DNA from 3 places in the Lactobacillus johnsonii genome. Region 3 is predicted to be linked to each of the others. Evidence: a T-box and tRNA genes for the amino acid it is inferred to sense, from the RefSeq annotation. Region 3 holds a T-box; the other regions hold tRNA genes.
What was found. A T-box is a leader RNA that pairs with one kind of tRNA and senses whether it is charged. The one in region 3 lies ahead of H0I41_RS05895 (valine--tRNA ligase), so its partner is inferred to be a tRNA-Val.

Region 1 (9,590 bases), 350 kb from region 3:
CTTGAAGTGATAGCAGAATTATCTGGAAAGATAAGCCAGAGAGGGTGAGAGCCCCGTACGCGAAATTGCGGAGAGACTTAGCAGGATCCTGAGTAGGTCGGGACACGAGGAATCCCGATTGAAACCGCGAGGACCATCTCGCAAGGCTAAATACTAACTAGTGACCGATAGTGAACCAGTACCGTGAGGGAAAGGTGAAAAGAACCCCGGAAGGGGAGTGAAAGAGAACCTGAAACCGTGTGCCTACAAGTAGTCAGAGCACATTAAAGTGTAATGGCGTGCCTTTTGTAGAATGAACCGGCGAGTTACGTTATGGTGCAAGGTTAAGTCAGAAAAGACGGAGCCGGAGCGAAAGCGAGTCTGAATAGGGCGAAAGAGTATCATGACGTAGACCCGAAACCAAGTGACCTACCCATGACCAGGTTGAAGGCGTGGTAAAACACGCTGGAGGACCGAACCCACGTGAGTTAAAAATCGCGGGGATGAGTTGTGGGTAGCGGTGAAATTCCAAACGAACTTGGAGATAGCTGGTTCTCTCCGAAATAGCTTTAGGGCTAGCCTCGTGTGAATGATAATGGAGGTAGAGCGCTGTTTGGACTAGGGGCCCGTCAGGGGTTACTGAATCCAGATAAACTCCGAATGCCAGATATCAATGCACGGGAGTCAGACTGCGAGTGATAAGATCCGTAGTCGAAAGGGAAACAGCCCAGATCACCAGTTAAGGTCCCCAAATCTATGCTAAGTGGAAAAGGATGTGGAGTTGCGTAGACAACTAGGATGTTGGCTTAGAAGCAGCCACCATTTAAAGAGTGCGTAATAGCTCACTAGTCGAGTGACGCTGCGCCGAAAATGTACCGGGGCTAAGCATAGTACCGAAACTGTGGATGCATATATTATATGCGTGGTAGGAGAGCGTTCTAAGTGCGGCGAAGTTAGATCGAGAGGACTAATGGAGCGCTTAGAAGTGAGAATGCCGGTATGAGTAGCGAAAGATAGGTGAGAATCCTATCCGCCGAAAGACTAAGGTTTCCTGGGGCAGGCTCGTCCGCCCAGGGTAAGTCGGGACCTAAGGTAAGGCCGAGAGGCGTAGCCGATGGACAACAGGTAGAAATTCCTGTACTGAAATTGTTCGATATGAGCAAAGGAGGGACGCAGGAGGCTAATGACGCATGTTGCTGGAAATACATGTGCAAGCAGTAAGAAAAAAGATGAGTCAAATGCTTGTCTTTAGATTTCAAGCTGTGATGCGGAGCGAAATAAAAGTAGCGAAGGTCATGATGTCACACTGCCAAGAAAAGCTTCTAGCCAGAACAATTTTACCCGTACCGCAAACCGACACAGGTAGTCGAGTGGAGAACACTCAGGTGAGCGAGAGAACTCTCGTTAAGGAACTCGGCAAAATGACCCCGTAACTTCGGGAGAAGGGGTGCTGATAGTAAAATATCAGCCGCAGTGAATAGGCCCAAACAACTGTTTATCAAAAACACAGGTATCTGCAAAATCGTAAGATGACGTATAGGTGCTGACACCTGCCCGGTGCTGGAAGGTTAAGAGGAGAGCTTAGCGTAAGCGAAGGTTTGAATTGAAGCCCCAGTAAACGGCGGCCGTAACTATAACGGTCCTAAGGTAGCGAAATTCCTTGTCGGGTAAGTTCCGACCTGCACGAAAGGTGTAATGATTTGGGCACTGTCTCAACGAGAGACTCGGTGAAATTATAATACCCGTGAAGATGCGGGTTACCCGCGACAGGACGGAAAGACCCCATGGAGCTTTACTGTAGCTTGATATTGAGTATTTGTTAAACATGTACAGGATAGGTAGGAGCCAGAGAAAGTAGGACGCTAGTCTTACCGGAGGCAATGTTGGGATACTACCCTTGTTTGATGGATCCTCTAACTCACAGAGCTGAGCGTTCTGGAGGACAGTGTCAGGTGGGCAGTTTGACTGGGGCGGTCGCCTCCTAAAGTGTAACGGAGGCGCCCAAAGGTTCCCTCAGAATGGTTGGAAATCATTCGCAGAGTGTAAAGGTATAAGGGAGCTTGACTGCGAGAGCTACAACTCGAGCAGGGACGAAAGTCGGGCTTAGTGATCTGGTGGTACTGCATGGAAAGGCCATCACTCAACGGATAAAAGCTACCCTGGGGATAACAGGCTTATCTCCCCCAAGAGTTCACATCGACGGGGAGGTTTGGCACCTCGATGTCGGCTCGTCGCATCCTGGGGCTGAAGTCGGTCCCAAGGGTTGGGCTGTTCGCCCATTAAAGCGGCACGCGAGCTGGGTTCAGAACGTCGTGAGACAGTTCGGTCCCTATCCGTCGTGGGCGTAGGAAATTTGAGAGGAGCTGTCCTTAGTACGAGAGGACCGGGATGGACATACCGCTGGTGTACCAGTTGTCTTGCCAAAGGCATCGCTGGGTAGCTATGTATGGAAGGGATAAGCGCTGAAAGCATCTAAGTGCGAAGCCCCCCTCAAGATGAGATTTCCGATGCGAAAGCAGTAAGACACCTTAAAGACGATGAGGTAGATAGGCTAGGAGTGGAAGCATAGCGATATGTGGAGCGGACTAGTACTAATCAGTCGAGCACTTGACCAAAGCTCAAAGGTTTAAAGGCTAGAGATTATATTCAGTTTTGAGTGTAAAAGCTCAGAAAGAGTACGGTGGCGATGGCAAGAAGGATACACCTGTTCCCATGCCGAACACAGAAGTTAAGCTTCTTAACGCCGAGAGTAGTTGGTGGGAAACTGCCTGCGAGGGTAGGCAGTCGCCGTGCTAAATGGAGGATTAGCTCAGCTGGGAGAGCATCTGCCTTACAAGCAGGAGGTCACAGGTTCGAGCCCTGTATCCTCCATTGAGTCGTTAGCTCAGTTGGTAGAGCATCTGACTTTTAATCAGAGGGTCGGCAGTTCGAGCCTGCCACGACTCATTGGCCCAGAAAAAACTCAAGCGGGTGTGGCGGAATTGGCAGACGCGCTAGATTTAGGTTCTAGTGTTTTCGGACGTGTGGGTTCAAGTCCCACCACCCGTACCATGCCGATTTAGCTCAGTTGGTAGAGCATCTGTCTTGTAAACAGGGGGTCGAAGGTTCGAGTCCTTTAATCGGCATAAAAATTGAATAAAAATGCGGAAGTAGTTCAGTGGTAGAACACCACCTTGCCATGGTGGGGGTCGCGGGTTCGAATCCCGTCTTCCGCTTATCATTATCATGCCGGGGTGGCGGAACTGGCAGACGCACGGGACTTAAAATCCCGCGGTTGGTGACAACCGTACCGGTTCGATTCCGGTCCTCGGCATATAATGATGCACCCTTAGCGCAACTGGATAGAGTGTCTGACTACGAATCAGAAGGTTGAAGGTTCAAATCCTTCAGGGTGCACACTTCGGGAAGTGGCTCAGTTTGGTAGAGCACCTGGTTTGGGACCAGGGGGTCGCAGGTTCGAATCCTGTCTTCCCGATTGTAGCTTAATAAGAAGGAAGTTACAGATGGCGGTGTAGCTCAGCTGGCTAGAGCGTCCGGTTCATACCCGGGAGGTCGAGGGTTCGATCCCCCCCGCCGCTATAGAGGTAAACTTGGACCTTTAGCTCAGTTGGTTAGAGCAGACGGCTCATAACCGTCGGGTCGTAGGTTCGAGTCCTACAAGGTCCATAGGATCTTGGCTTTTTTTATATAAAAACATCGCGGGATGGAGCAGTCTGGTAGCTCGTCGGGCTCATAACCCGAAGGTCATAGGTTCAAATCCTGTTCCCGCAATATGGTCCCTTGGTGTAGGGGTTATCACGCCTCCCTGTCACGGAGGAGATCACCGGTCCGAATCCGGTAGGGACCGTAATGGCTCGATAGCTCAGTTGGTAGAGCAAAGGATTGAAGCTCCTTGTGTCGGCGGTTCGATTCCGTCTCGCGCCATTAGGAAGCAAGAAGTTGCGGGTATAGTTTAGTGGTAAAACGAAAGCCTTCCAAGCTTTAGTCGCGAGTCCGATTCTCGTTACCCGCTTCAAAGGAAAGGGGCCTATAGCTCAGCTGGTTAGAGCGCACGCCTGATAAGCGTGAGGTCGATGGTTCAAGTCCATTTAGGCCCATTGGAGATTTACTCAAGTGGCTGAAGAGGCGCCCCTGCTAAGGGTGTAGGTCGGTTTATACCGGCGCGAGGGTTCGAATCTCTCAATCTCCGCTTTACAGATATGCTTCATTAACTACCTTAATGAAGCATTTTATTTTCCTTTGATTAAAATCTGTAAAGTAATACATGCTGTTTGAGGCAAGCGAAAAGAGCAAATAAAAAAGTTCAAAAAAAGCTTGCCAAAGCGAGCAAAAGATGATAATATTATAAAGCTGTCATTTGAGAGAGATGAGAAAATTAAAAAAGTTCTTGTCAAAGCTTAAAAGACATGATATAATATAAAAGTTGTCACATGACAACGGTAGTACCTTGAAAACTGAACAAAGTTTCGCTGAAAGTGTGCGGGATATAAAAATCCCAAACAAAAGCGAAGTCAATTCGCAAGCAATAAATTTGAGATAACTCAAAGAAAGTTTTAGAGCTAAACGATAAAAAGCTCATTTTCAAAAGGAAAATGAGAGTTTGATCCTGGCTCAGGACGAACGCTGGCGGCGTGCCTAATACATGCAAGTCGAGCGAGCTTGCCTAGATGATTTTAGTGCTTGCACTAAATGAAACTAGATACAAGCGAGCGGCGGACGGGTGAGTAACACGTGGGTAACCTGCCCAAGAGACTGGGATAACACCTGGAAACAGATGCTAATACCGGATAACAACACTAGACGCATGTCTAGAGTTTGAAAGATGGTTCTGCTATCACTCTTGGATGGACCTGCGGTGCATTAGCTAGTTGGTAAGGTAACGGCTTACCAAGGCAATGATGCATAGCCGAGTTGAGAGACTGATCGGCCACATTGGGACTGAGACACGGCCCAAACTCCTACGGGAGGCAGCAGTAGGGAATCTTCCACAATGGACGAAAGTCTGATGGAGCAACGCCGCGTGAGTGAAGAAGGGTTTCGGCTCGTAAAGCTCTGTTGGTAGTGAAGAAAGATAGAGGTAGTAACTGGCCTTTATTTGACGGTAATTACTTAGAAAGTCACGGCTAACTACGTGCCAGCAGCCGCGGTAATACGTAGGTGGCAAGCGTTGTCCGGATTTATTGGGCGTAAAGCGAGTGCAGGCGGTTCAATAAGTCTGATGTGAAAGCCTTCGGCTCAACCGGAGAATTGCATCAGAAACTGTTGAACTTGAGTGCAGAAGAGGAGAGTGGAACTCCATGTGTAGCGGTGGAATGCGTAGATATATGGAAGAACACCAGTGGCGAAGGCGGCTCTCTGGTCTGCAACTGACGCTGAGGCTCGAAAGCATGGGTAGCGAACAGGATTAGATACCCTGGTAGTCCATGCCGTAAACGATGAGTGCTAAGTGTTGGGAGGTTTCCGCCTCTCAGTGCTGCAGCTAACGCATTAAGCACTCCGCCTGGGGAGTACGACCGCAAGGTTGAAACTCAAAGGAATTGACGGGGGCCCGCACAAGCGGTGGAGCATGTGGTTTAATTCGAAGCAACGCGAAGAACCTTACCAGGTCTTGACATCCAGTGCAAACCTAAGAGATTAGGTGTTCCCTTCGGGGACGCTGAGACAGGTGGTGCATGGCTGTCGTCAGCTCGTGTCGTGAGATGTTGGGTTAAGTCCCGCAACGAGCGCAACCCTTGTCATTAGTTGCCATCATTAAGTTGGGCACTCTAATGAGACTGCCGGTGACAAACCGGAGGAAGGTGGGGATGACGTCAAGTCATCATGCCCCTTATGACCTGGGCTACACACGTGCTACAATGGACGGTACAACGAGAAGCGAACCTGCGAAGGCAAGCGGATCTCTTAAAGCCGTTCTCAGTTCGGACTGTAGGCTGCAACTCGCCTACACGAAGCTGGAATCGCTAGTAATCGCGGATCAGCACGCCGCGGTGAATACGTTCCCGGGCCTTGTACACACCGCCCGTCACACCATGAGAGTCTGTAACACCCAAAGCCGGTGGGATAACCTTTATAGGAGTCAGCCGTCTAAGGTAGGACAGATGATTAGGGTGAAGTCGTAACAAGGTAGCCGTAGGAGAACCTGCGGCTGGATCACCTCCTTTCTAAGGAAGGCGAAAGATGATGGAGAGTGCGAGAGCACTAAGAGAAGTCATCGAGAAAGCCAAGCGGAAGCACACTGAGAAACTTTGTTTAGTTTTGAGGGTAATACCTCAAGAGCTAGTACATTGAAAACTGAATATAATCAAAAGCAAAAAAACCGAGACAATCGAAAAAACAGATTGAAGAGCGACCGAGAAGAGAGAGAAACTCAACTTGAAATAGGTCAAGTAGAAAAGGGCGCATGGTGAATGCCTTGGCACTAGAAGCCGATGAAGGACGTGACGAACCACGAAAGGCTTCGGGGAGCAGTAAGTAAGCAATGATCCGGAGATATCCGAATGGGGGAACCCAATACCGCGAGGTATTATCATTAACTGTTAAGGTTAATGAAGGAAGACGCAGTGAACTGAAACATCTAAGTAGCTGCAGGAAGAGAAAGAAAAATCGATTTCCCAAGTAGCGGCGAGCGAACAGGAAAGAGCCCAAACCAACTGGCTTGCCAGTTGGGGTTGTAGGACTGCGATATAGTACTTGAAGTGATAGCAGAATTATCTGGAAAGATAAGCCAGAGAGGGTGAGAGCCCCGTACGCGAAATTGCGGAGAGACTTAGCAGGATCCTGAGTAGGTCGGGACACGAGGAATCCCGATTGAAACCGCGAGGACCATCTCGCAAGGCTAAATACTAACTAGTGACCGATAGTGAACCAGTACCGTGAGGGAAAGGTGAAAAGAACCCCGGAAGGGGAGTGAAAGAGAACCTGAAACCGTGTGCCTACAAGTAGTCAGAGCACATTAAAGTGTAATGGCGTGCCTTTTGTAGAATGAACCGGCGAGTTACGTTATGGTGCAAGGTTAAGTCAGAAAAGACGGAGCCGGAGCGAAAGCGAGTCTGAATAGGGCGAAAGAGTATCATGACGTAGACCCGAAACCAAGTGACCTACCCATGACCAGGTTGAAGGCGTGGTAAAACACGCTGGAGGACCGAACCCACGTGAGTTAAAAATCGCGGGGATGAGTTGTGGGTAGCGGTGAAATTCCAAACGAACTTGGAGATAGCTGGTTCTCTCCGAAATAGCTTTAGGGCTAGCCTCGTGTGAATGATAATGGAGGTAGAGCGCTGTTTGGACTAGGGGCCCGTCAGGGGTTACTGAATCCAGATAAACTCCGAATGCCAGATATCAATGCACGGGAGTCAGACTGCGAGTGATAAGATCCGTAGTCGAAAGGGAAACAGCCCAGATCACCAGTTAAGGTCCCCAAATCTATGCTAAGTGGAAAAGGATGTGGAGTTGCGTAGACAACTAGGATGTTGGCTTAGAAGCAGCCACCATTTAAAGAGTGCGTAATAGCTCACTAGTCGAGTGACGCTGCGCCGAAAATGTACCGGGGCTAAGCATAGTACCGAAACTGTGGATGCATATATTATATGCGTGGTAGGAGAGCGTTCTAAGTGCGGCGAAGTTAGATCGAGAGGACTAATGGAGCGCTTAGAAGTGAGAATGCCGGTATGAGTAGCGAAAGATAGGTGAGAATCCTATCCGCCGAAAGACTAAGGTTTCCTGGGGCAGGCTCGTCCGCCCAGGGTAAGTCGGGACCTAAGGTAAGGCCGAGAGGCGTAGCCGATGGACAACAGGTAGAAATTCCTGTACTGAAATTGTTCGATATGAGCAAAGGAGGGACGCAGGAGGCTAATGACGCATGTTGCTGGAAATACATGTGCAAGCAGTAAGAAAAAAGATGAGTCAAATGCTTGTCTTTAGATTTCAAGCTGTGATGCGGAGCGAAATAAAAGTAGCGAAGGTCATGATGTCACACTGCCAAGAAAAGCTTCTAGCCAGAACAATTTTACCCGTACCGCAAACCGACACAGGTAGTCGAGTGGAGAACACTCAGGTGAGCGAGAGAACTCTCGTTAAGGAACTCGGCAAAATGACCCCGTAACTTCGGGAGAAGGGGTGCTGATAGTAAAATATCAGCCGCAGTGAATAGGCCCAAACAACTGTTTATCAAAAACACAGGTATCTGCAAAATCGTAAGATGACGTATAGGTGCTGACACCTGCCCGGTGCTGGAAGGTTAAGAGGAGAGCTTAGCGTAAGCGAAGGTTTGAATTGAAGCCCCAGTAAACGGCGGCCGTAACTATAACGGTCCTAAGGTAGCGAAATTCCTTGTCGGGTAAGTTCCGACCTGCACGAAAGGTGTAATGATTTGGGCACTGTCTCAACGAGAGACTCGGTGAAATTATAATACCCGTGAAGATGCGGGTTACCCGCGACAGGACGGAAAGACCCCATGGAGCTTTACTGTAGCTTGATATTGAGTATTTGTTAAACATGTACAGGATAGGTAGGAGCCAGAGAAAGTAGGACGCTAGTCTTACCGGAGGCAATGTTGGGATACTACCCTTGTTTGATGGATCCTCTAACTCACAGAGCTGAGCGTTCTGGAGGACAGTGTCAGGTGGGCAGTTTGACTGGGGCGGTCGCCTCCTAAAGTGTAACGGAGGCGCCCAAAGGTTCCCTCAGAATGGTTGGAAATCATTCGCAGAGTGTAAAGGTATAAGGGAGCTTGACTGCGAGAGCTACAACTCGAGCAGGGACGAAAGTCGGGCTTAGTGATCTGGTGGTACTGCATGGAAAGGCCATCACTCAACGGATAAAAGCTACCCTGGGGATAACAGGCTTATCTCCCCCAAGAGTTCACATCGACGGGGAGGTTTGGCACCTCGATGTCGGCTCGTCGCATCCTGGGGCTGAAGTCGGTCCCAAGGGTTGGGCTGTTCGCCCATTAAAGCGGCACGCGAGCTGGGTTCAGAACGTCGTGAGACAGTTCGGTCCCTATCCGTCGTGGGCGTAGGAAATTTGAGAGGAGCTGTCCTTAGTACGAGAGGACCGGGATGGACATACCGCTGGTGTACCAGTTGTCTTGCCAAAGGCATCGCTGGGTAGCTATGTATGGAAGGGATAAGCGCTGAAAGCATCTAAGTGCGAAGCCCCCCTCAAGATGAGATTTCCGATGCGAAAGCAGTAAGACACCTTAAAGACGATGAGGTAGATAGGCTAGGAGTGGAAGCATAGCGATATGTGGAGCGGACTAGTACTAATCAGTCGAGCACTTGACCAAAGCTCAAAGGTTTAAAGGCTAGAGATTATATTCAGTTTTGAGTGTAAAAGCTCAGAAAGAGTACGGTGGCGATGGCAAGAAGGATACACCTGTTCCCATGCCGAACACAGAAGTTAAGCTTCTTAACGCCGAGAGTAGTTGGTGGGAAACTGCCTGCGAGGGTAGGCAGTCGCCGTGCTCTTTTTTAATATTCCGGCTTAGCTCAGTTGGTAGAGCACCTGACTGTTAATCAGGTTGTCGTCAGTTCGAGTCTGACAGCCGGAGTAAAGTGATGAGTTAAAGGAAGAATGAAGAATTATCTTTGTTCTTCCTTTTTTGTATAGTTATT
Region 2 (9,590 bases), 370 kb from region 3:
ATATCCCAATGTTAGGGCGGAATGTGGGGATCGAACCCACGCATGCCGGATCCACAAACCGGTGTGTTAACCACTTCACCAATTCCGCCATAATATTAAAAACAGGGATAGTAGGAATTGAACCCACACTAGCGGTTTTGGAGACCGATGTACTACCTTTATACGATATCCCTATTTAAATGGAGGCCAGTGGATTCGAACCACCGAACTCAGAGAGAGCGGTTTTACAGACCGCCGCGTTTAGCCACTTCGCTAGGCCTCCAGAATGGCGCGAGACGGAATCGAACCGCCGACACAAGGAGCTTCAATCCTTTGCTCTACCAACTGAGCTATCGAGCCATTTACGGTCCCTACCGGACTCGAACCGGTGATCTCCTCCGTGACAGGGAGGCGTGATAACCACTACACTAAGGGACCATATTGCGGGAATAGGATTTGAACCTATGACCTTCGGGTTATGAGCCCGACGAGCTACCAGACTGCTCCATCCCGCGATGATTAAGGAGGATGTGGGATTCGGACCCACGCGCGGGCAGAACCCGCCTGACGGTTTTCAAGACCGTTCCCTTCAGCCGGACTTGGGTAATCCTCCATTTATACCATCTTTTAATATGGTAATGACCCGTACGAGATTTGAACTCATGTTACCGCCGTGAAAGGGCGGTGTCTTAACCACTTGACCAACGGGTCATACGTTTTTAACGTACTTGTTAATCATACCTGATTTAGAAAGTGATGTCAACAACTTTTTTCAAAAACTTTTTTTGAAGTGTTGCTTTTTCTTACTCTCCGCATCAGCAATAACTATATTACTAAAAACATTCTAACTATGCAACCCCTAATTTTAATTTTTTTTACTTTATTTCTTTTTTTATCTCTTTAAGCCTATATGGTGCTACACTAAGCGTATACGGAGGTGTTTTTATGTCTAATGAACGATGTATTGTTGACAATAAAAAAGGTAAAAAACTAATTAAATTAGCTGATGGAAATATGATTTGTGAAGATCATGCAAAACTTACTCCTTGGCAAAGAGAAGAATTAATTGAAAAAGATGCAAATCAAGTTAATGAGTATATAGATAAAATGACTAATACCCATTTATCTGCATATGGCTTAGAAAATACGGAAGCATCATACAAGCCTCTTCTTCATAGAGCGGCTCAAAGTGATCTAATGGAAAATACTTCCCCAGAGGATACATTAAGGCTTCAAAACTGGATCTTAATCAAGCAAAATGCAGAAATAATTAACCTGCTTAAAGAATTAAATACAAGAAACTAGCTAGTCCATATAACTATAGACACATTCGTTCCATCTGAACCATGTGTCTTTTTTAGACTAGCAAAAATACGACCTTGAAATATGTAAAAATCGCTCTGTAAACTCTTTATTTCATTTTAAAGCCAAATTCCTCCTCAGGAGCCTTTAAAAGCCATATAGAGAAGATATAAGGCTCATTACCGCATAAAGGAGATTCCACTCTAATTTTTCAAGAGACGGCTGCTTTCCCTCTTTTCGTCCGTATAATAGACACCTAAATTTTCTCTGCTTATTACATAACTGAACTTTCGCCGCTCTCTTCCCCACAAGGGTCGTCTTACTTATAATATGGGGACTAAAAAACTTTCTTAGTTCAATCAAGGTAAGTGCCTGGAAGAAAACTACGATTTATCTACTTCCAAGACTACTTTCGTATAATTCAATTGCTTTTAATTTAGTTTCAACTGTATATTTGTCCATAGCAAAATCCCCAGGTTGGGTGTATGGCCAACTCTGGGGTTAACTTCATAGTTATTTGATTCTTTTTCTGTCTATTCATCCATACACTTGAACAAAGTTTTTTTATTTTTAAAGATACAAAAAAACACACTAGTGACATTACTAGTGTGTTTACTTTAAAGCGGAGATTGAGAGATTCGAACCCTCGCGCCGGTATAAACCGACCTACACCCTTAGCAGGGGCGCCTCTTCAGCCACTTGAGTAAATCTCCAATGGGCCTAAATGGACTTGAACCATCGACCTCACGCTTATCAGGCGTGCGCTCTAACCAGCTGAGCTATAGGCCCCTTTCCTTTGAAGCGGGTAACGAGAATCGGACTCGCGACTAAAGCTTGGAAGGCTTTCGTTTTACCACTAAACTATACCCGCAACTTCTTGCTTCCTAATGGCGCGAGACGGAATCGAACCGCCGACACAAGGAGCTTCAATCCTTTGCTCTACCAACTGAGCTATCGAGCCATTACGGTCCCTACCGGATTCGGACCGGTGATCTCCTCCGTGACAGGGAGGCGTGATAACCCCTACACCAAGGGACCATATTGCGGGAACAGGATTTGAACCTATGACCTTCGGGTTATGAGCCCGACGAGCTACCAGACTGCTCCATCCCGCGATGTTTTTATATAAAAAAAGCCAAGATCCTATGGACCTTGTAGGACTCGAACCTACGACCCGACGGTTATGAGCCGTCTGCTCTAACCAACTGAGCTAAAGGTCCAAGTTTACCTCTATAGCGGCGGGGGGGATCGAACCCTCGACCTCCCGGGTATGAACCGGACGCTCTAGCCAGCTGAGCTACACCGCCATCTGTAACTTCCTTCTTATTAAGCTACAATCGGGAAGACAGGATTCGAACCTGCGACCCCCTGGTCCCAAACCAGGTGCTCTACCAAACTGAGCCACTTCCCGAAGTGTGCACCCTGAAGGATTTGAACCTTCAACCTTCTGATTCGTAGTCAGACACTCTATCCAGTTGCGCTAAGGGTGCATCATTATATGCCGAGGACCGGAATCGAACCGGTACGGTTGTCACCAACCGCGGGATTTTAAGTCCCGTGCGTCTGCCAGTTCCGCCACCCCGGCATGATAATGATAAGCGGAAGACGGGATTCGAACCCGCGACCCCCACCATGGCAAGGTGGTGTTCTACCACTGAACTACTTCCGCATTTTTATTCAATTTTTATGCCGATTAAAGGACTCGAACCTTCGACCCCCTGTTTACAAGACAGATGCTCTACCAACTGAGCTAAATCGGCATGGTACGGGTGGTGGGACTTGAACCCACACGTCCGAAAACACTAGAACCTAAATCTAGCGCGTCTGCCAATTCCGCCACACCCGCTTGAGTTTTTTCTGGGCCAATGAGTCGTGGCAGGCTCGAACTGCCGACCCTCTGATTAAAAGTCAGATGCTCTACCAACTGAGCTAACGACTCAATGGAGGATACAGGGCTCGAACCTGTGACCTCCTGCTTGTAAGGCAGATGCTCTCCCAGCTGAGCTAATCCTCCATTTAGCACGGCGACTGCCTACCCTCGCAGGCAGTTTCCCACCAACTACTCTCGGCGTTAAGAAGCTTAACTTCTGTGTTCGGCATGGGAACAGGTGTATCCTTCTTGCCATCGCCACCGTACTCTTTCTGAGCTTTTACACTCAAAACTGAATATAATCTCTAGCCTTTAAACCTTTGAGCTTTGGTCAAGTGCTCGACTGATTAGTACTAGTCCGCTCCACATATCGCTATGCTTCCACTCCTAGCCTATCTACCTCATCGTCTTTAAGGTGTCTTACTGCTTTCGCATCGGAAATCTCATCTTGAGGGGGGCTTCGCACTTAGATGCTTTCAGCGCTTATCCCTTCCATACATAGCTACCCAGCGATGCCTTTGGCAAGACAACTGGTACACCAGCGGTATGTCCATCCCGGTCCTCTCGTACTAAGGACAGCTCCTCTCAAATTTCCTACGCCCACGACGGATAGGGACCGAACTGTCTCACGACGTTCTGAACCCAGCTCGCGTGCCGCTTTAATGGGCGAACAGCCCAACCCTTGGGACCGACTTCAGCCCCAGGATGCGACGAGCCGACATCGAGGTGCCAAACCTCCCCGTCGATGTGAACTCTTGGGGGAGATAAGCCTGTTATCCCCAGGGTAGCTTTTATCCGTTGAGTGATGGCCTTTCCATGCAGTACCACCAGATCACTAAGCCCGACTTTCGTCCCTGCTCGAGTTGTAGCTCTCGCAGTCAAGCTCCCTTATACCTTTACACTCTGCGAATGATTTCCAACCATTCTGAGGGAACCTTTGGGCGCCTCCGTTACACTTTAGGAGGCGACCGCCCCAGTCAAACTGCCCACCTGACACTGTCCTCCAGAACGCTCAGCTCTGTGAGTTAGAGGATCCATCAAACAAGGGTAGTATCCCAACATTGCCTCCGGTAAGACTAGCGTCCTACTTTCTCTGGCTCCTACCTATCCTGTACATGTTTAACAAATACTCAATATCAAGCTACAGTAAAGCTCCATGGGGTCTTTCCGTCCTGTCGCGGGTAACCCGCATCTTCACGGGTATTATAATTTCACCGAGTCTCTCGTTGAGACAGTGCCCAAATCATTACACCTTTCGTGCAGGTCGGAACTTACCCGACAAGGAATTTCGCTACCTTAGGACCGTTATAGTTACGGCCGCCGTTTACTGGGGCTTCAATTCAAACCTTCGCTTACGCTAAGCTCTCCTCTTAACCTTCCAGCACCGGGCAGGTGTCAGCACCTATACGTCATCTTACGATTTTGCAGATACCTGTGTTTTTGATAAACAGTTGTTTGGGCCTATTCACTGCGGCTGATATTTTACTATCAGCACCCCTTCTCCCGAAGTTACGGGGTCATTTTGCCGAGTTCCTTAACGAGAGTTCTCTCGCTCACCTGAGTGTTCTCCACTCGACTACCTGTGTCGGTTTGCGGTACGGGTAAAATTGTTCTGGCTAGAAGCTTTTCTTGGCAGTGTGACATCATGACCTTCGCTACTTTTATTTCGCTCCGCATCACAGCTTGAAATCTAAAGACAAGCATTTGACTCATCTTTTTTCTTACTGCTTGCACATGTATTTCCAGCAACATGCGTCATTAGCCTCCTGCGTCCCTCCTTTGCTCATATCGAACAATTTCAGTACAGGAATTTCTACCTGTTGTCCATCGGCTACGCCTCTCGGCCTTACCTTAGGTCCCGACTTACCCTGGGCGGACGAGCCTGCCCCAGGAAACCTTAGTCTTTCGGCGGATAGGATTCTCACCTATCTTTCGCTACTCATACCGGCATTCTCACTTCTAAGCGCTCCATTAGTCCTCTCGATCTAACTTCGCCGCACTTAGAACGCTCTCCTACCACGCATATAATATATGCATCCACAGTTTCGGTACTATGCTTAGCCCCGGTACATTTTCGGCGCAGCGTCACTCGACTAGTGAGCTATTACGCACTCTTTAAATGGTGGCTGCTTCTAAGCCAACATCCTAGTTGTCTACGCAACTCCACATCCTTTTCCACTTAGCATAGATTTGGGGACCTTAACTGGTGATCTGGGCTGTTTCCCTTTCGACTACGGATCTTATCACTCGCAGTCTGACTCCCGTGCATTGATATCTGGCATTCGGAGTTTATCTGGATTCAGTAACCCCTGACGGGCCCCTAGTCCAAACAGCGCTCTACCTCCATTATCATTCACACGAGGCTAGCCCTAAAGCTATTTCGGAGAGAACCAGCTATCTCCAAGTTCGTTTGGAATTTCACCGCTACCCACAACTCATCCCCGCGATTTTTAACTCACGTGGGTTCGGTCCTCCAGCGTGTTTTACCACGCCTTCAACCTGGTCATGGGTAGGTCACTTGGTTTCGGGTCTACGTCATGATACTCTTTCGCCCTATTCAGACTCGCTTTCGCTCCGGCTCCGTCTTTTCTGACTTAACCTTGCACCATAACGTAACTCGCCGGTTCATTCTACAAAAGGCACGCCATTACACTTTAATGTGCTCTGACTACTTGTAGGCACACGGTTTCAGGTTCTCTTTCACTCCCCTTCCGGGGTTCTTTTCACCTTTCCCTCACGGTACTGGTTCACTATCGGTCACTAGTTAGTATTTAGCCTTGCGAGATGGTCCTCGCGGTTTCAATCGGGATTCCTCGTGTCCCGACCTACTCAGGATCCTGCTAAGTCTCTCCGCAATTTCGCGTACGGGGCTCTCACCCTCTCTGGCTTATCTTTCCAGATAATTCTGCTATCACTTCAAGTACTATATCGCAGTCCTACAACCCCAACTGGCAAGCCAGTTGGTTTGGGCTCTTTCCTGTTCGCTCGCCGCTACTTGGGAAATCGATTTTTCTTTCTCTTCCTGCAGCTACTTAGATGTTTCAGTTCACTGCGTCTTCCTTCATTAACCTTAACAGTTAATGATAATACCTCGCGGTATTGGGTTCCCCCATTCGGATATCTCCGGATCATTGCTTACTTACTGCTCCCCGAAGCCTTTCGTGGTTCGTCACGTCCTTCATCGGCTTCTAGTGCCAAGGCATTCACCATGCGCCCTTTTCTACTTGACCTATTTCAAGTTGAGTTTCTCTCTCTTCTCGGTCGCTCTTCAATCTGTTTTTTCGATTGTCTCGGTTTTTTTGCTTTTGATTATATTCAGTTTTCAATGTACTAGCTCTTGAGGTATTACCCTCAAAACTAAACAAAGTTTCTCAGTGTGCTTCCGCTTGGCTTTCTCGATGACTTCTCTTAGTGCTCTCGCACTCTCCATCATCTTTCGCCTTCCTTAGAAAGGAGGTGATCCAGCCGCAGGTTCTCCTACGGCTACCTTGTTACGACTTCACCCTAATCATCTGTCCTACCTTAGACGGCTGACTCCTATAAAGGTTATCCCACCGGCTTTGGGTGTTACAGACTCTCATGGTGTGACGGGCGGTGTGTACAAGGCCCGGGAACGTATTCACCGCGGCGTGCTGATCCGCGATTACTAGCGATTCCAGCTTCGTGTAGGCGAGTTGCAGCCTACAGTCCGAACTGAGAACGGCTTTAAGAGATCCGCTTGCCTTCGCAGGTTCGCTTCTCGTTGTACCGTCCATTGTAGCACGTGTGTAGCCCAGGTCATAAGGGGCATGATGACTTGACGTCATCCCCACCTTCCTCCGGTTTGTCACCGGCAGTCTCATTAGAGTGCCCAACTTAATGATGGCAACTAATGACAAGGGTTGCGCTCGTTGCGGGACTTAACCCAACATCTCACGACACGAGCTGACGACAGCCATGCACCACCTGTCTCAGCGTCCCCGAAGGGAACACCTAATCTCTTAGGTTTGCACTGGATGTCAAGACCTGGTAAGGTTCTTCGCGTTGCTTCGAATTAAACCACATGCTCCACCGCTTGTGCGGGCCCCCGTCAATTCCTTTGAGTTTCAACCTTGCGGTCGTACTCCCCAGGCGGAGTGCTTAATGCGTTAGCTGCAGCACTGAGAGGCGGAAACCTCCCAACACTTAGCACTCATCGTTTACGGCATGGACTACCAGGGTATCTAATCCTGTTCGCTACCCATGCTTTCGAGCCTCAGCGTCAGTTGCAGACCAGAGAGCCGCCTTCGCCACTGGTGTTCTTCCATATATCTACGCATTCCACCGCTACACATGGAGTTCCACTCTCCTCTTCTGCACTCAAGTTCAACAGTTTCTGATGCAATTCTCCGGTTGAGCCGAAGGCTTTCACATCAGACTTATTGAACCGCCTGCACTCGCTTTACGCCCAATAAATCCGGACAACGCTTGCCACCTACGTATTACCGCGGCTGCTGGCACGTAGTTAGCCGTGACTTTCTAAGTAATTACCGTCAAATAAAGGCCAGTTACTACCTCTATCTTTCTTCACTACCAACAGAGCTTTACGAGCCGAAACCCTTCTTCACTCACGCGGCGTTGCTCCATCAGACTTTCGTCCATTGTGGAAGATTCCCTACTGCTGCCTCCCGTAGGAGTTTGGGCCGTGTCTCAGTCCCAATGTGGCCGATCAGTCTCTCAACTCGGCTATGCATCATTGCCTTGGTAAGCCGTTACCTTACCAACTAGCTAATGCACCGCAGGTCCATCCAAGAGTGATAGCAGAACCATCTTTCAAACTCTAGACATGCGTCTAGTGTTGTTATCCGGTATTAGCATCTGTTTCCAGGTGTTATCCCAGTCTCTTGGGCAGGTTACCCACGTGTTACTCACCCGTCCGCCGCTCGCTTGTATCTAGTTTCATTTAGTGCAAGCACTAAAATCATCTAGGCAAGCTCGCTCGACTTGCATGTATTAGGCACGCCGCCAGCGTTCGTCCTGAGCCAGGATCAAACTCTCATTTTCCTTTTGAAAATGAGCTTTTTATCGTTTAGCTCTAAAACTTTCTTTGAGTTATCTCAAATTTATTGCTTGCGAATTGACTTCGCTTTTGTTTGGGATTTTTATATCCCGCACACTTTCAGCGAAACTTTGTTCAGTTTTCAAGGTACTACCGTTGTCATGTGACAACTTTTATATTATATCATGTCTTTTAAGCTTTGACAAGAACTTTTTTAATTTTCTCATCTCTCTCAAATGACAGCTTTATAATATTATCATCTTTTGCTCGCTTTGGCAAGCTTTTTTTGAACTTTTTTATTTGCTCTTTTCGCTTGCCTCAAACAGCATGTATTACTTTACAGGCTTTTTCACTTTTCGTCAACCCTTTTTTGCAAAAAAATTAGCAATATTTTTCTAGAGTGCTAATTTCAAGCCTTTTCTCTCGTATTTTAGATATAAAAAAATGGTATTCTTTTGCTATGTTAGCAATTGAATACCATTCTTACTTTATTAAATTTTATTCACCAAATTTTGGCTCTTTAGTAATGACTTTCATTCCATGCATATATGGTTGTAAAGCTTCTGGAACATTTACAGTTCCGTCTTCATTTTGGTAATTTTCCAAAATAGCAGCTACTGTTCTACCTACAGCTAGACCAGAGCCATTTAAAGTATGTGCTAAATGAAGTTTACCATTTTCGTCTCTGTAACGAATTAAACTACGACGTGCTTGGAAGTCAGTACAGTTTGAACAACTTGAAATTTCACGATACTTATCTTGTGCTGGCATCCAAACTTCTAGATCATAAGTTTTTGCACTAGTAAAACTTGCATCCCCAGTTGAAAGAGCAACAACATGATATGGTAAACCAAGTTTTTGAAGTAAATGTTCAGCATTATGGGTTAATTTTTCCAATTCATCCCATGAACTTTCTTCGTCAACAATTTTTACCATTTCAACTTTTCTAAATTCGTGCATTCTGATTAATCCACGAGTGTCACGTCCAGCTGATCCTGCTTCACTTCTAAATGCTGGAGAGAATGCAGTTACATTAATTGGTAATTGCTCTCCATCTAAAATCTTGCCGCGGAAGTAATTAACTAATGGTACTTCAGCAGTTGGAATTAAAGTTAAATCACGTGGCTTATCAGGATCGTCATTATCTACAATTGTATAAACATCTTCAGTAAACTTAGGGAATTGACCAGTTCCTTGCATAGAAGCATCATTAACTAAGTATGGTGGGATTACTTCTGTATATCCATCTTTAGTATTTTCATCTAAGAAAAAGTTTGAAACTGCACGTTCAAGTAATGCACCGGCACCTTTGTAATAAACAAAGCGGGCACCTGAAACTTTAGCAGCAGTATCCCAGTCTAAAATATTCAATTCTGTTCCAATTTCCCAGTGAGGTTTTGGTTCAAAATCAAGTTTAGTAGG
Region 3 (9,590 bases):
ATAACTGCATAGTCACAGTTTTCTTGAGCAAAAAATTGAAAGGCTAAAGCTACTTCATATTCAAATGTTACTAAAGAAAAATCAGGATCATCTTTTTTTAGTATCTCTATTGCCATCTCAATTTCATTAGCTGTTTTAATGAGATCATTATTGCTTATATTTTTACCATTTAATTGAATTCTTTCATTAAATTCATATATATAAGGAGACACAAAAAGGCCAGTCTTTTGACCGGCCTTTTGCAATAGATTACTCAAATAATAGGATGTCGACCCTTTACCATTTGTTCCGGTAACATGAATTGTCTTAACACTATCTTGAGGATTATTTAACTGTTTCAAAATCCTTCGGATATAACTCAGATCATTTTTAGGATGAAGTTTGGGTAAAGAATATATTCTCTTAATTACCTGGTCAACATTAGTAAATTTCACTTCTATTTACTTTCCTTTAATTCTTTCATTCTTTCACGAACACCAGCAAGTTGACTTTCGTAGTCAGCCTTCTTTTCTTTTTCTTTATTTATAACTGCTTCAGGAGCATGGGCTACAAATCCTTGATTTGAAAGTTTCTTTTCAGCTCTTTCAACTTCAGCTTCAAGACGTTTTTCTTCCTTTTCCATCTTAGCGAGTTCTTCATCTACATTAACTAATTCAGTTAATGGAACAAAGATTTGAGCTCCTGGAATTACGGCAGTTTTAGCAAGTTTTGGTGCTTCAATATCAGCTGCAACGGATAAAGCTTTTGGATGAAGGAAGTTTTCTACATATTCAGCATTATTATCCAAAACAGCTTTATTATTATCATCATCAATTTGAATCATGATATCAATTGGGGATGACATAGGTGCGTTAACTTCCATACGGATATTTCTAACAGCCTTGATTACTTCAATTAAGAAGGCCATCTGACTGTCAGCTTCTTTGTTTTCAAATTCCTTATGAGTTTCTGGATATTTAGCTACCATAATACTCTTGCCATCGTGAGGCATTGAAAGCCATAGCTTTTCAGTTACAAATGGCATGATTGGGTGAAGTAAACGTAAGATTTGATCAAGAATCCAGATTAAGTTTTCTTGTTTTCTAGTCTTTAATTCTTCATCATTACCGTTTAATGCAACCTTAGAAATTTCAATGTACCAATCACAGAAGTCATTCCAGATAAAGTTGTAAAGTTCACGACCAGCTTCACCAAATTGATATTCATCAAATAATCTAGTTACTTCACTAACAGTGTGATTCAAACGGTCAAAAATCCAGCTATCTGCCAAATCAAACTTAGAAGTATCTGGCATATGCGCAGGCTTAGCATCTTCTGGCAAGTTCATAATTACGAAACGGCTTGCGTTCCAAATCTTGTTGATAAAGTTCCAGGCTGCACCCATCTTCTTAGGATCATAACGAGTATCTTGACCAGGAGCTGTACCGTTAAGTAAGAACCAACGAAGAGCGTCAGCACCATATTCATCAACAACATCCATTGGGTCAACACCGTTACCCAAAGACTTACTCATCTTACGTCCTTGTGGGTCACGAATTAAACCATGCAAAACAACATCATCAAATGGACGCTTGCCAGTGAAGTGTAAACTTTGGAAGATCATTCTTGATACCCAGAAGAAGATGATGTCATAACCAGTAACTAAAGTATTAGTTGGGAAGTAACGCTTGAAGTCTTCTGAATTTTCATCAGGCCAGCCTAAAGTAGAAAATGGCCATAATGCACTTGAGAACCAAGTATCAAGTACATCTGGATCTTGCTCCCAGTTTTCACTATCTTTAGGAGCTTCAAGACCTACGTAAGTTTCACCAGTCTTCTTATTGTACCAAGCTGGAATTCTGTGGCCCCACCATAATTGACGAGAAATTACCCAGTCATGAACATCGCTCATCCATTGTTCCAGAGTATGTTCAAATCTTTCAGGAACAAAGTTTACCTTGTCATCAGTCTTTTGGTTTTCCAAAACTTTTTCAGCCAATGGCTTCATCTTAACGAACCATTGTTTAGAAAGTCTTGGTTCTACTTGAACACCAGAACGCTCTGAGTGACCAACTGAGTGAACAATTGGTTCAACCTTGATTAAGAAGCCTTCTTCTTTAAGATCCTTAACTAGTGCATCCCGTGCTTCGAAACGATCCATACCAGCATACTTGCCAGCTTCTTCGTTCATCGTTCCGTTATCGTTCATAACATTGATTCTTTCTAAGTTATGACGATTACCTACTTGGAAGTCGTTAGGATCATGAGCTGGAGTGATCTTAACAAGACCGGTACCAAATTCTGGATCAACGTGTTGGTCTTCAATAATTGGGATGTGGCGTCCAACAAGTGGTAATACTAATTCCTTACCAACAATATCTTTGTAACGTTCATCCCCTGGTGCAACAGCTACTGCAGTATCACCAAACATAGTTTCAGGACGAGTAGTTGCAATTTCAACAAATCCAGAACCATCTGCAAATGGATACTTAATGTGGTAAAATGCGCCCTTATCATCTTTGTGAATAACTTCGATATCACTAAGAGCTGTTTCCAATTTTGGATCCCAATTAATGATGTATTCACCACGGTAAATGAGTCCTTCATTATAAAGTTGAACGAAAACTTTTCTAACAGCTTTTGAAAGACCTTTATCAAGGGTAAATCTTTCACGAGAATAATCTAGTGAAAGACCCATCTTTGCCCATTGGCTCTTGATAATTGATGCATACTCATCTTTCCAGTCCCAAACTTGCTTAACAAAAGCTTCACGTCCCATTTCGTGACGATCTTTTCCTTGTGTACGAAGTTTAGCTTCAACTTTAGCTTGAGTTGCAATACCAGCATGATCCATACCAGGAAGGTATAAGGTATCATAGCCCTGCATACGCTTAAAACGAATTAATGTATCTTGAATTGCTGTATCCCATGCATGTCCCAAGTGCAACTTACCAGTTACATTTGGTGGTGGGATAACGATTGAATAAGGATGAGCTTTTTTATCGCCAGATGGCTTAAAAAGGTCTTCATCAAGCCATTCCTGGTATCTTCCTTTTTCAACTTCATTAGGATTATATTTAGGTGCTAAATCTGCCATTTAAATTCCTCCAATAAAAAAGTCCTAGACAAATATTTGTCTAGGACGAAATTTTTCCGCGGTACCACCTACGATTAGGTATAGAAGCTATACCTCTCTTATAAGCGATAACGGCGCTGAAGTGTCCGGATTAACCTACTAAAAAATTCAATTAATCAGCTAATCAAGCTACTAGTAATATTCTTTAAGTCTCTCAGCATATTGACTTTTCTCTGTAATGCGAAATTACTCCTCTTGATTCTTGCTTTGTTTATGATTATAGCATGAAAGAAAATAAGAAGAAAGCTAAGAATTAATCTCTATTTTCTCTAATCACTTTCACTATTTGAATTAAGATAGTTGGAATAATTGCCAAAATTACAATTAACCATACTTCTTGAGCAGTTAATGGTTGAACTGCAAATAGTCCATGTAATGCTGGTACAAAAAGAATTAAGGCTAAAAGTACGGTACCTAATGCAAAGGCTGCCAAACTGTACCAATTATTTTTAAATCCAATCTTAAAAATACTGTGTTGTGAACGGCAATTGAACCCATGTAGTAAACGTGCAAACGTTAAAGTTGAAAAGGCCATAGTACATGCAATTGCTGGTGTATCTCTTAAGCCAAGTAAGAAAGCAGCAATAACACTTAGTGAAATTAAAAAACCTTGAATACTAATTTGTGTAACGAATTTTTTATCTAACAAACTAGCTTTAGGATCACGTGGTTTACGTTTTAAAATATCAGGATTTCCTGGCTCCATCCCAATAGCTAAAGCTGGAAGAGAGTCAGTAACTAAGTTAATGAATAAAAGTTGAACTGCAACAAATGGAACTGGCAATGCAGCGATTGAAGCAAATAAAACAGTAATGATAGCTGATAAGTTACCCGATAATAAATATCCAATCGCATTACGGATATTTTCATAAACTGTTCTACCATTTGCAACAGCTTTAATAATTGTCGCAAAGTTGTCATCAGTCAAGATCATACTTGCAGCATCTTTTGATACTTCAGTACCAGTAATACCCATTGCAACACCAACGTCTGCCTTCTTTAATGCAGGTGCATCGTTAACTCCGTCACCTGTCATTGATACAATATGATTCTTTCTTTGCCAGGCATTAACAATTCTAATTTTGTTTTCTGGTGAAACTCGAGCATAAACTGCTACTTTTTCAATTTGTTGGTCTAATTCTTTATCACTTAATGCATCTAACTCTAAACCTGTTAATGCAAGATCACCATCAGTGAAAACACCAATCTTTTTCGCAATTGCTACTGCAGTTACTTTGTGGTCACCAGTGATCATCACAGTTCTAATCCCGGCTTCTTTAGCACGTGCAACAGCTGCAACACTTTCTTTTCTAGGTGGATCCATTTCGGAAACTAAACCAATGAAAGTTAAGTCTTTTTCACTATCAGTAGATAACTCTTCATCACTTTCCTTATAGGCAAATGCCAACACTCTTAGTCCATTTTCTGAAAAGTGATTATTTTGAGCCAAAATATCTTTTCGATCTTGTTCAGTCATTGGGCGGACATCATCACCAAAACGAATATTCACACAACGTTTAAGTAAAACATCGATTGCTCCTTTTACAAAAATTGTAGGAACAGTGTGAATTAAGTGCTTAGTACTCATTAATTTTCTATCAGAGTCAAAAGGCACTTCCTCTAAACGATCTAAATGTTCTCTTAACTCACTTTCAGATAAGCCTAATTTTCCGTCACCAAGATCAATTCCTGGAACTTTACGGTACATTTCTAATAAGGCTGATTCTGTTGGATCACCAATTTTTTTACCATCAGATAAACTTGCATCATTGTTTAAAACTACATCATATAGTAAATACCGATGCAACTGATTACTTAAGTTCAACTCTTCCGGCTTAAGAACTTTACCGCCAATATAAATGTCTTCAACAGTCATCTTATTTTGCGTTAAAGTTCCAGTTTTATCAGAACAAATTACTGAAACTGACCCTAATGATTCAACCGCAGCTAAATTTTTGATAATTGCATGTTCTTTAGCCATTTTTTGAGTTCCCATAGCCTGCACAATAGTTACAATTGAGCTTAAAGCTTCAGGAATAGCTGCTACGGCTAATGCTACTGCAAATAGTAGTGCATCTAGTAAAGGTTGACCACGCCACATTTGCAATCCTAAGATCAAGGCACAGAAAATCAAAATTGCAGTTGCAAGACGAGATGAAAATTGATCAAGTGAAACTTGTAATGGCGTTCTGCGCTCCTTAGTTTCATTCATTAAGGTAGCAATTTTACCAATTTCAGTATCCATACCAGTTGCTGTAACTAAAACATTTGCACGTCCATAAGTTACAAGAGAACTAGAATATACCATGTTTACACGATCAGCCAAAGGAACTTCTTTTTCAAAAGTCGTGTCTAATTTGTCAATATTAGTTGACTCACCTGTTAAGGAACTTTCATTTACCTGCAATGAAAAATTATCTAAAATTCTACCATCCGCAGTGACTAAATCCCCTGCTTCAAGTAAGAGTATATCGCCAGGAACAACATCTTTTGCGGCAATTTCTTGTTTCTTACCATCTCTTAAAACCTTAGCGGCAGGGGCAGATAGGGACTTCAAGGCTTCTAGCGACTTTTCCGCCTTAACATGTTGCACTGTTCCTAAAATAGCATTTAGAATCAAAACAACAATAATAACTGCTGTACTTTCTAAGTTACCAGTAAATGCAGAAATCACAGCTGCAACAATCAAAATAATAACCATTAGGTCTTTAAATTGTTCTAAAAAGACTTCTACAACACTTTTTTTCTTACCTTCTACTAAAGCATTGGGTCCTACTTGAGCTAATTTTTCTTGAGCAGCTTTACTAGTTAAACCTTGTTGTTCGTTAGCTCCAAGCTGTTTTAGAACTTCCTCTTTACTCTCACGATAATATGCTTTCACTTAAACCCTCCATCTAATAGGAAAACCAGACTTTGGTATAAAAAAAGAGACCATTGTCTGAACAAAAAAAGTTTAGCCAATAGTCTCACCATTTAAACTTACAGCGGAAAAATTAATTTCGTTTTGACGCCGTAAGTACACCCTTATGCCGGTTACTCCCTATATGTTGGTTATAAGTTTACCATGTTTTAATTAAGCTAGCAATAAAAAATTATTGACTTACCCACTGTGCACCACCCAAGTTATAGGCAGTTTTCCCGGGCATTTTCTTTACTGCAAAATAATTCCAAGCACTATCTTTACGTAATTTCTTCTCGGTTTTCTTTTCAAAAGCTGGATCGGTATAAACTTGAACATCATGTTCTAACTTGATTTTGCCAACTTGTGCTTTAGGAGCAAACTTATTGGAATTTTTTAAATTATCATAACTAATCCAAATATTAGGTTTTACATGATAAAAAAGTTGATTGTCTTTCATTTTAACTTGATCAACATAAACTTTTTTACCATTTTTCAAATACATATAACCTGAAATTGATTCACTGGGGTAAGCGGCTGCTTCATAGTATCTTTTAAAGACATTATTTTCATGTAAAATAGTGGCCAATTTAACTGGATAATCTGTCAATATTCCTGAAACATTTTCTTCTGGGCGGGAATACTTCTTCATTTGAGTTTCTGTATCAATGCCCCAGAGTAAATACTTTTTATTATGCTCACCTAAATAATCCGCAGCTTTCTTAGCATAAAAATTATTTGCATAATACTGCAGCATTGGTGATATTTTAAAATCACCAGCTAATTGAGTTAGTGGAATTTGTGGATCACTTTTATGAATTTTTAAAAGAGCTAGCTCTGAGAACGATTCTAACAACACCCGATTTTGTAAATGATATTTTTTGATTAAACTAAGTAGATTATTGATATCGTTATCACTATTATCTTTTGGTTCAATCATAAATTTTACGTTAGAACTTTGATAACGTTTAAAGACATCGACAAGACGATGAATGGACTCACCATTTTGATTTTCATATGTAATTAGGTCACGATAAGGTAAATTTGCAATGCTTTTATCGATCCCAAAAACTCTACTTAGGTTTTCATCATGGCTCACTACGAGAACATGATCAGCAGTTTGTTGTAAATCTAGTTCTAAATAGTCTACTTTTGCACATACTGCACGATCATATGCAACCCAACTATGCTCTGCAAACTTTCCTTGTTCATTATCTCCCCGGTGGGCTATATTTAAAAAACCGCAAGTAAAAGGAAAAATCAAAATAAAGAAACCAACCAAAATATATTTATTCATAATTCTCATTCTCTACTTGATATCTGTTAGAGTAATTTCTTGATATTGGCCGCGTTTTAGGTTAGCTGGTAGGACTAATTTTCCCATAGAAATTCGATCTAATTCTATTACTTTCATCCCGACTGCTCCAAACATTCGCTTAATTTGGTGATACTTTCCCTCTTGAATTTCAATCTCAATTTCTGATTGATCGGACTCTTTATCTTGCATCAAAATCTTTAATTCTGCTGGTTTTAGTTTTGTCCCATCACCTAATGTCATACCACTAGCAAAAACTTTAACTGTCTCTTCATCAGCTACTCCAGCAATTTTTGCCCGATATTTTTTAGTAACATGTTTATTAGGAGCTAGCAACTCATGGGCTAAAGCACCATCATTTGTTAACAATAATAAACCCGTTGTATCCTTATCCAGTCTACCTACTGGCGCTATATCTTTATAACGATCTTTAGGTTTAAGTAAAGAAAGAACAGTTTTTTGACTTTTATCTTCTGTTGCTGAAATAACACCTTTAGGTTTATTGAGAAGAAAATAATGGTATTGCTGATATGCCACTTTTTCTCCATCAACTGCTACTTGGTCTTCTTCTTTAACTTGCTCCTTGGGTGTCTTTACAACTTCTCCATTAACTGTCACAATCTTCTTTTTAATGAGATTATGAACTTCTTTACGTGAACCAACATTCATGTTAGCCAAATACTTATCAATTCTCATATATTTTGTCTTTCTAAAATAAAAAGCGCTAGCATTCTGCTAGCACTTTTTTATAACAAGTCTGCGTCTTCTTGAGCCTTATCATCCAAGAACTTTTGATTTGGATAAATTGGTGTAATCTCCATTCCATCAATTGCTCGCTGAATCATTCCTTCAGCATCAAGTCTATCTTCTAGCTTACGAGCTTCATCCAATTTTGGTTTAGTCTTTGGACGCGGTGGAGCAAAAATTGTACAGCAGTCTTCAAATGGTTCAATAGAAAGGTTGAATGTTCCGATTTGCTCAGCTAGCTTAATAATTTCAGTTTTATCCATTGTAGCCACTGGACGAAGAACCGGCGTTGAAGTCACATCATTAATTGCAACCATTGATTCTAGTGTTTGAGATGCCACTTGACCAACTGATTCACCGTTGAAGATTGCTAACCCACCCCGCATTGCACGAATACGATCTGCTAATTGCAACATAAAGCGGCGTTGAATGGTCATTAAGTAACCTTCTGGTAACTTTTCCTTAATTTGCTCTTGAATTTCAGTAAAAGGTACAGCAATAAAGTTAATCTTTCCAGAATAGTTAGCCAAAATTCCAGTTAACTCTTTTGCTTTAGCAAGTGCCTTTTCAGTAGTATATGGAGGACTAAAGAAGTGCACCATATCAATTTCAACTCCACGCTTCATTGCTAAGTAAGAAGCTACTGGAGAATCAATCCCACCTGATAGCATCATGACGGCCTTTCCAGCAGTTCCAACCGGCATACCACCTGCTCCATGAAGAAGTTGGTTTGAAATATAGATTGCGTCTTGACGAACTTCAATTCTTAAGACTAGGTCAGGCTTTTTCATTTGAACCTTTAAATTATCCATATTATCAAATAGGTAATCACCAATCATCATGTTTAATTGATTAGTGTCATATTCAAAATCATGGTCACTACGTCTAGTATTAACTTTAAATGTCATACCATCTTTAAAAGTTGCTTGCATCAATTCAAGGGATGCTTTTTTGATTGCATCAAGATTCTTATCAACTTTTATAGTTGGAGAATATGTTTGAATACCAAAAACAAGTTTTAAACGTTGATCAATTGTCTCAAATGGTGCACCATTTAAGACAATATGCATACGATCATGTTTAGGATGGATCTCAATTTCTGGAAAATCTTGCAAAGCTCTAGTTACATTACCAGCAAGTCTCCCAATAAAATCTTTTCGATTTTTTCCCTTAGTGGATAGTTCACCATAGCGAACCATTACTTCTGTATATTGCATAATTTCACCTTATTTCAAATGATTAATTTCAGCGAAGTGCTTATATATTTTATCAAAAACTGAAATAAATTGCTCAGCTTCTTCAATTGTATTACTTGGATCAAAACTTAGTCTAATTGCACCGGTAGCTAAATCATCATCTACCTTCATAGAATTCAAAGTGCCACTCTCTACACCACTTCTTGAAGAACATGCACTAGTGGTTGAAACATAGATATCTTCAGACTCAAGCGTATGAACTAAAGTTTCCCCGCGAATACCTTCTAATGAAAAACATAAAATACTTGGAACAAAATT

Region 1: it has a tRNA-Val gene. The T-box ahead of H0I41_RS05895 (valine--tRNA ligase) is inferred to sense a tRNA for this amino acid. The anticodon was not compared.
Region 2: it has a tRNA-Val gene. The T-box ahead of H0I41_RS05895 (valine--tRNA ligase) is inferred to sense a tRNA for this amino acid. The anticodon was not compared.

What each region holds. Positions count from the first base shown of each region.
Region 1 covers NZ_CP059055.1:1,610,914-1,620,503, reverse strand. The annotation lists rRNA gene H0I41_RS07765 (23S ribosomal RNA) at 1-2,594, shown strand, start outside; rRNA gene rrf (5S ribosomal RNA) at 2,656-2,772, shown strand; tRNA gene H0I41_RS07755 (tRNA-Val) at 2,778-2,850, shown strand; tRNA gene H0I41_RS07750 (tRNA-Lys) at 2,853-2,925, shown strand; tRNA gene H0I41_RS07745 (tRNA-Leu) at 2,946-3,030, shown strand; tRNA gene H0I41_RS07740 (tRNA-Thr) at 3,032-3,104, shown strand; tRNA gene H0I41_RS07735 (tRNA-Gly) at 3,123-3,194, shown strand; tRNA gene H0I41_RS07730 (tRNA-Leu) at 3,207-3,292, shown strand; tRNA gene H0I41_RS07725 (tRNA-Arg) at 3,302-3,375, shown strand; tRNA gene H0I41_RS07720 (tRNA-Pro) at 3,381-3,454, shown strand; tRNA gene H0I41_RS07715 (tRNA-Met) at 3,485-3,558, shown strand; tRNA gene H0I41_RS07710 (tRNA-Ile) at 3,572-3,645, shown strand; tRNA gene H0I41_RS07705 (tRNA-Met) at 3,677-3,750, shown strand; tRNA gene H0I41_RS07700 (tRNA-Asp) at 3,754-3,826, shown strand; tRNA gene H0I41_RS07695 (tRNA-Phe) at 3,831-3,903, shown strand; tRNA gene H0I41_RS07690 (tRNA-Gly) at 3,921-3,991, shown strand; tRNA gene H0I41_RS07685 (tRNA-Ile) at 4,003-4,076, shown strand; tRNA gene H0I41_RS07680 (tRNA-Ser) at 4,079-4,168, shown strand; rRNA gene H0I41_RS07675 (16S ribosomal RNA) at 4,568-6,140, shown strand; rRNA gene H0I41_RS07670 (23S ribosomal RNA) at 6,360-9,262, shown strand; rRNA gene rrf (5S ribosomal RNA) at 9,324-9,440, shown strand; tRNA gene H0I41_RS07660 (tRNA-Asn) at 9,454-9,526, shown strand.
Region 2 covers NZ_CP059055.1:1,628,881-1,638,470, forward strand. The annotation lists tRNA gene H0I41_RS07805 (tRNA-Gln) at 1-8, opposite strand, end outside; tRNA gene H0I41_RS07810 (tRNA-His) at 16-88, opposite strand; tRNA gene H0I41_RS07815 (tRNA-Trp) at 103-173, opposite strand; tRNA gene H0I41_RS07820 (tRNA-Tyr) at 181-262, opposite strand; tRNA gene H0I41_RS07825 (tRNA-Phe) at 267-339, opposite strand; tRNA gene H0I41_RS07830 (tRNA-Asp) at 345-417, opposite strand; tRNA gene H0I41_RS07835 (tRNA-Met) at 421-494, opposite strand; tRNA gene H0I41_RS07840 (tRNA-Ser) at 502-592, opposite strand; tRNA gene H0I41_RS07845 (tRNA-Glu) at 619-690, opposite strand; gene H0I41_RS07850 (hypothetical protein) at 925-1,284, shown strand; tRNA gene H0I41_RS07855 (tRNA-Ser) at 1,905-1,994, opposite strand; tRNA gene H0I41_RS07860 (tRNA-Ile) at 1,997-2,070, opposite strand; tRNA gene H0I41_RS07865 (tRNA-Gly) at 2,082-2,152, opposite strand; tRNA gene H0I41_RS07870 (tRNA-Phe) at 2,170-2,242, opposite strand; tRNA gene H0I41_RS07875 (tRNA-Asp) at 2,247-2,319, opposite strand; tRNA gene H0I41_RS07880 (tRNA-Met) at 2,323-2,396, opposite strand; tRNA gene H0I41_RS07885 (tRNA-Ile) at 2,428-2,501, opposite strand; tRNA gene H0I41_RS07890 (tRNA-Met) at 2,515-2,588, opposite strand; tRNA gene H0I41_RS07895 (tRNA-Pro) at 2,619-2,692, opposite strand; tRNA gene H0I41_RS07900 (tRNA-Arg) at 2,698-2,771, opposite strand; tRNA gene H0I41_RS07905 (tRNA-Leu) at 2,781-2,866, opposite strand; tRNA gene H0I41_RS07910 (tRNA-Gly) at 2,879-2,950, opposite strand; tRNA gene H0I41_RS07915 (tRNA-Thr) at 2,969-3,041, opposite strand; tRNA gene H0I41_RS07920 (tRNA-Leu) at 3,043-3,127, opposite strand; tRNA gene H0I41_RS07925 (tRNA-Lys) at 3,148-3,220, opposite strand; tRNA gene H0I41_RS07930 (tRNA-Val) at 3,223-3,295, opposite strand; rRNA gene rrf (5S ribosomal RNA) at 3,301-3,417, opposite strand; rRNA gene H0I41_RS07940 (23S ribosomal RNA) at 3,479-6,381, opposite strand; rRNA gene H0I41_RS07945 (16S ribosomal RNA) at 6,601-8,173, opposite strand; gene serS (serine--tRNA ligase) at 8,667-9,590, opposite strand, start outside.
Region 3 covers NZ_CP059055.1:1,263,281-1,272,870, forward strand. The annotation lists gene H0I41_RS05890 (bifunctional folylpolyglutamate synthase/dihydrofolate synthase) at 1-434, opposite strand, end outside; gene H0I41_RS05895 (valine--tRNA ligase) at 437-3,076, opposite strand; T-box leader at 3,115-3,327, opposite strand; gene H0I41_RS05900 (cation-translocating P-type ATPase) at 3,369-5,996, opposite strand; gene H0I41_RS05905 (glycerophosphodiester phosphodiesterase) at 6,208-7,311, opposite strand; gene H0I41_RS05910 (pseudouridine synthase) at 7,324-8,025, opposite strand; gene thiI (tRNA uracil 4-sulfurtransferase ThiI) at 8,076-9,293, opposite strand; gene H0I41_RS05920 (cysteine desulfurase family protein) at 9,303-9,590, opposite strand, start outside.